DNA from 2 places in the Exiguobacterium sp. RIT341 genome. Region 1 is predicted to be linked to the other one. Evidence: riboswitches for the same ligand, from Rfam matches in the RefSeq annotation. Region 1 holds a riboswitch; the other holds the start of a gene.

The links. A riboswitch is a leader RNA that binds a small molecule or an ion and turns the genes downstream of it on or off. The one in region 1 is predicted to bind lysine.
Region 2: it holds a riboswitch for lysine, as region 1 does, so the genes downstream of both, BW42_RS13860 (aspartate kinase) here and BW42_RS12105 (amino acid permease) in region 1, are expected to answer to the same signal.

What each region holds. Positions count from the first base shown of each region.
Region 1 is NZ_JFYW01000009.1:232,190-235,395, reverse strand. Features, by position in the region: gene BW42_RS12115 (diguanylate cyclase) at 1-619, opposite strand, end outside; gene BW42_RS12110 (MarR family winged helix-turn-helix transcriptional regulator) at 757-1,212, opposite strand; lysine riboswitch at 1,378-1,566, shown strand; gene BW42_RS12105 (amino acid permease) at 1,698-3,179, shown strand.
Region 2 is NZ_JFYW01000011.1:43,998-47,203, forward strand. Features, by position in the region: gene argH (argininosuccinate lyase) at 1-1,285, shown strand, start outside; lysine riboswitch at 1,356-1,533, shown strand; gene BW42_RS13860 (aspartate kinase) at 1,646-2,845, shown strand; gene BW42_RS13865 (aspartate-semialdehyde dehydrogenase) at 2,859-3,206, shown strand, end outside.

The DNA.
Region 1 (3,206 bases):
TGGCAAGTCCGGTTAAAGCATCCGTCATCGCTAGTTTTTGTTGATACTGAATGTTTTCGAAGTGACGGCGTAATTCCGTCAGCAGTCGAAAAGCAACAAAGCCAGCCAATAGATTAAAGAAAATATAAGCGATTGAAATTTTAAAGAATGTCGACCAGCTGTTTGTTAGGATATAGATGGCAGGTAACGAATAGAGAACACCAATTGACACCAATAATTGAAAATGGCGCGTCGAGACATGAACGAATCGACGTACGATTCCGATCGTCGTAATGATTAAGACGATAATCAGTGTGGACAGATAAAAACCCTCCATTTGATCGACGGGTGTCAAAAAGTAACGTGTCCCGATGATCATTATACCGGCGACGATGGCGCTCGGGAAACCACCGAATAGCATAGCGATCGCGACTGGGATGATTCGTAAATCCACACGGGCGACATCGATCTGAATGCCATTGAACATCAATAAAACTGCAATCAGACCACAGACACTTCCCAATATGAGGCGTGTACTCCAGCTGGAATTCAGCGAAATACGTGGTCGATTCCGAAATGGTAAGAATAAGAGAGTAATCGTCGTGAACAGTAGACAAAAGTTAATGATGAATTGATTCATGATGGACAACAAATCCTCCCAACTCCCCCAGCTAACAGATTTCCATATATATACTCCAGTATACTCATCTAGGTAACGGTTAGACAGAGGTAAATGTTTAGATAAAACATAAAAAACGGTAGAAAATCTACCGTTTTTTATGAAGACGAAGTGAGCGTATCCTCATCCATCGTCAGTAAAATCTTATCGAAGACGCGAATCATCGTTTCCAGTTCTTCTTCTGTTAAAGTTCCGAAGCGATCTTGTAAATAGTTTCTTCGGACGACCTCGAGTTCCCGAAAAGCACGCTCTCCGTTATCCGTCAAAGCGAGGACAATCGAGCGACGATCTTCCGTCGAACGCGTCCGTGTGACATATCCTTGTTTATAGAGCTTATCCGTTAAAGCAGTGACTTGACTCGTCGCCAGCTCAAATTGTTCCGCAAGAAGTGTCGGACGCTGGGGACCGTTTTCTGAAAGACTCCGTAAGATGAAAAATTCGCTTCGGGTTGCTGTTCCTTCAAATAGTCGATTAAGTTCACGTCGCAGGGTACGAAGAATGACACGCATTTGTTCCTCGAGTCGGTAAGTCAGCAAATCACGTTCCTGTGGCATGCAAGCAGCATCCTTTCTCTCAGTGGACTTCTATCATTTAGTGTACTAAACATATCGGATTTTTACCATCTACTACCCCAGATTCAAAAAAGGCAATTGACAATTTCGTGGCGGTTTGTGTAATATGGCGTAGTAATAACTAATTTAATTCAGTTCTCACTCAACCAGTGGGATGGAGGTTGCAGTTCTTAAGAGTACGGTTACGGATGTCGTCAAGCGACAAATGAAGTGACCTGAAAGGAAGAATTGCCGAAATCAATCATCGCTTTGAAGATGATCGATTGGGATTAGATCGAATAGGTCTAATACTGTCACAAGTCGGGTATCACTTACTTGTGGAGAGCTATCTTTCACGACGGTAGAATGAGGCGCATTCATTTTATTATGTTGCGTTCTCATCTTCCATCTGGAAGATGAGGGCGCTTTTTGTTTTTTCATTCAAAAAGTGTCCTCTCAAAAAATCTAAACAGAGAGAAGCGAACGAAATGAACAAACTAGATGTGAAACAAACAACAGATTCGACAGCCGAAGGATTAAAACGTGGATTACAAGCCCGTCATATGTCGATGATCGCCATCGGTGGGGCAATCGGAACAGGACTTTTCATCGCGTCCGGTGCTTCCGTTGCAGCAGCAGGACCAGGTGGTGCACTCCTATCGTATGCAATCGTTGGTCTGATGGTCTACTTCTTAATGACAAGTCTTGGCGAAATGGCGGCGTATATGCCTGTCGCCGGATCCTTCTCGACATACGGGACAAAATTCGTCGATCCCTCATTCGGCTTTGCCCTCGGCTGGAACTACTGGTACAACTGGGCAGTCACGATCGCAGTTGAGCTCGTTGCAGCACAAATCGTTATGACGTATTGGTTCCCGGACGTTCCTGGATTTTACTTCAGTGCCTTATTCCTTTTACTCATGATCGGCTTGAACTACTTCTCCGTTAAAGGTTTTGGGGAAGCGGAGTATTGGTTCGCCATGATTAAAGTCGTCACTGTCATCGTCTTCTTAGTCGTCGGTGTTGCGATGATTTTCGGTGTCTTTACATCGGAGCCACCAGTTGGCTTTAAAAACTTTGCTCTCGGGGATGCGCCGTTCGTCGGTGGTATTCCTGCCGTCATCGGAATCATCCTCGTTGCTGGATTCAGTTTCCAAGGAACAGAACTAGTCGGAATTGCCGCAGGTGAATCGGAAAATCCGAAAAAAAACGTTCCAAAAGCAGTCAAACAAGTCTTCTGGCGCATTTTACTCTTCTACATCCTTGCGATTTTCGTCATCGGGATGCTCATTCCGTATACGAGCCCGAACTTGGTTTCCAATGACATCACGGACATTGCCGTTAGTCCGTTTACGCTCGTCTTTGAAAAAGCAGGTCTTGCGTTCTCGGCAGCACTCATGAACGCCGTCATCTTGACATCTGTTCTATCTGCCGGTAACTCAGGTATGTATGCTTCCACACGGATGCTGTATACACTTGCTCGTCAAGGAGATGCACCAAAGTTCTTTGCAAAAGTGTCGAAAAATGGGGTACCGCGTAACGCCTTGCTTGCAACAGGAGCAATCGGTGCGCTCTGTTTCTTAACATCGATGTTTGGTGGACAAGTCTACCTGTGGTTACTCAATGCTTCAGGTATGACAGGATTCATCGCATGGCTCGGAATTGCGATCAGTCACTATCGTTTCCGTAAAGGATTCCTTGCACAAGGTCATTCGTTGAAAGATTTACCTTACGTTGCACCAGCGTTCCCGTTCGGTCCGCTGTTTGCATTCGGTCTTTGTTTCCTTGTCATCGTTGGTCAAAACTATGCAGCATTCCTTGCTGATCAAATTGATTGGGTCGGGATTGCCGCGACATATGTCGGAATTCCGTTGTTCCTTGCCTTCTGGTTAGGACACAAATTCAAAAACCGGACGTCGATTGTTCGTTACGAAGAGATGGACTTCCCAGAACATCCACGTCAATCGTAATCAACGAGCCACCTTCAAATGAAGGTG
Region 2 (3,206 bases), on a different contig from region 1:
ATTAGCAAGCGTTGATTTGAAAGGCAGTCTCGCACATGCACAGATGTTATTTGAACAAGGGATTCTCGCTCAAGATGAGTGGACACAAATCCAGCAAGGATTAAAGCAACTCGAAGCGACGTTAAAGGACCATTCCTACACATTAGCGGACGAAGACATTCATATGAATCTTGAGCGTTTGTTGACGGAACAGATCGGTCCAGTTGCAGGGAAACTGCATACGGCACGGAGCCGAAACGATCAAGTCGCAACCGATTTACATCTATGGATGGAGCAGCATGTCGAAGCGTTGACGACGGCATTACGCGAGCTCCAATCGGTCATTACGGAACAAGCTGAGCAACATATCGAGACGGTTATGCCGGGGTATACGCATTTGCAACGGGCACAACCAATCTCGCTTGCGCATCACTTGCTCGCTTATTTCTGGATGTTCGAACGTGATGTCGAACGGTTGACGGACAATCAAAAACGGATCCGGAAATCACCACTCGGGGCAGGCGCGCTCGCGGGGACCACGTTCCCGATCGACCGTTTCCGTTCTGCCGAGTTGCTCGGTTTTGAGTCGGTCTATCCGAACAGTCTCGATGCTGTCTCCGATCGCGACTTCGTCATTGAATATCTCGGAATCGCCGCGACCGTCATGATGCATCTCTCACGTTTTTGTGAAGAAATCATCATCTGGGCGTCGCAAGAATTCGGCTTCATCGAGTTGTCTGACGCCTTCTCGACAGGTTCGAGCATGATGCCACAAAAGAAAAATCCTGATTTTGCTGAATTGATTCGTGGAAAAACAGGTCGCGTCTACGGCAACCTGATGGGCTTCTTGACGACGATGAAGGCATTACCACTCGCTTACAACAAAGACATGCAAGAGGATAAGGAAGGGGTCTTCGATACAGCAGATACCGTTCTCAAGTCCGTTCAAATCTTCACCGGAATGATTGAATCTGCGACGTTTAAGACCGAAGCGCTCAAGAAGGCGACAATGCAAGACTTCTCGAATGCAACGGAACTCGCTGACTACCTTGTAACGAAAGGCATACCGTTCCGGGAAGCGCATGAAATCGTCGGCAAAGCCGTCCTTTACTGTGTGCAGAACGGTTGTTTCCTGAAGGATTTGAACCTCGAGACGTATCAAACGTTCCATCCTGATATCACAGAAGACGTCTATCCGCTCCTCGATCCGGTTCAAGCAGTAGCACGCCGGACTAGCTACGGCGGGACAGGGTTTGCTGCCGTGTCGGAGCAACTCGAACTCGCGAAACAGCATCTTGCGAATTGACGAATTTTGAAAAAAAACAGTCAAATGACTGGATTTAACAAAAGATGTCTGCTATAACTGTAACTAACAACCGACAGATAGAGGCGCGGATGACATGAGTAGCATCATTCTTGAAGGCAAGCATGCCGAATGATGTGAAAGGGGAAGTCCGCCGAAGTGAACGAGAAGATGCTTCTTCTTGTTTGCTGGTACAACGGTTAAGATCCGTTGTACTGCCGAAACCGATGTTTCGGAGCGCTATCTTACGTAAAAGAACGAATGACTTTGTCTTCGTTTGTCCGATCGTGATAACGACGGGCCGTAGGAACGCTCCTACCGGCCCGTCGTTTTTTTCTGTATCGGGACAAAGGAGATAGGATTGTGACAACTGTACTTAAATTTGGTGGAAGCTCGGTTGCGACTGTCGAACAGATTCAGTCTATTGCGAATTATTTGAAGAGTCGCGCAGCCGAAGGTGAAAAACTCGTCGTCGTCGTTTCGGCGATGGGCAAGATGACAGATTCTTTGATCGCTCAGGCGCAAGCCATCACGGATCGCCCCGAGCGAAGAGAACTCGATCGACTGCTTGCCATCGGAGAAGAACAGACGATTTCATTACTCAGCATCGCCCTCAACTCGCTCGGTGTCAAAGCGTTATCGCAAACAGGCGCTCAAGCAGGAATCAGCACGATGGGCGTGCATACGAAAAGTAAGATCAAACAGATCGATGGAGATCTGTTACGACAAAAACTCGAAACGTACGATGTCGTCATCGTCGCCGGATTCCAGGGTGTCAACGAACTTGGTGACGTGACGACACTCGGACGAGGTGGGTCGGATACAACGGCAGTTGCCCTTGCGGCAGTCCTTGATAAACGGTGCGAAATCTATACCGATGTCGACGGTGTCTATACAGCTGATCCGCGAATCCATGCCGCTGCTCAACCGATTCCACATATCTCGTATGATGAGATGATGGAAATGAGCGCCCTCGGGTCGAAGGTCATGGAAATGCGAAGTGTCGAACTAGGAAAAAAATACGGCGTACACATCTTCGTCGGGAAAACACTTGAATCGAAAAGGGGAACATGGATCATGGAAGCGACGGAAACAATGGAACAAAAAGCGGTGACGAGTGTCAGTGTGACGAAGAACGTCTTGACGGTATCAATCAAACACGTACCGCAAACGAATGCAGCAGTAGCCGATATCTTCGAACTCTTATCGAACCGTCACGTCAATATCGACATGATCAGTCAAACGACGTTCGACAGTGACATCTTCTTATCGTTCTCTTGTCCACTCGACGAGGAAGAGTTCCTCGATGAAGCATTGAAAGATATCATGGATCGCTTCACGACAGTCAAGGTCGACCGCCACGATCAGCACGCGAAGTTGTCTGTCGTCGGAATCGGAATGCGGGATGCAACAGGTGTTGCTTCGAAATTGTTCGCAATCTTCCGAGCGGAGAATATCCCGTTCTATCAAGTCACGACATCAGAAATCAGCATCTCGTACACGATTGCACAAGCAGACATTGAACGGACGGTTGCAGCGATTGCAAACGCGTTCGAGTTATAAGGAGGAAAACAGCATGTATCATGTAGCCGTCATTGGAGCAACCGGCGCCGTCGGTCAAAAAATGTTACAAGTACTCGCAGAACTGGACTTCCCGGTCAGCCGCCTGTCCGCTTACGCTTCTGCTCGTTCAGCAGGGAACACGGTGCAGTTCAAGGGAGAAGATATTACGATCCAAGCGCTGACGCCAAACATCACGGAAGACGGGATCGATGTCGCGTTGTTCGCAGCAGGCGGAACGATCAGTGAGCAATATGCCCCATTACTAGCTGAAAACGGAACACTCGTCGTTGATAATTCAAGTGCCTTCCGGATGCAGGAGACGATTCCACTCGTCGTGCCAGAAGTCAATCCGCAAGCGATT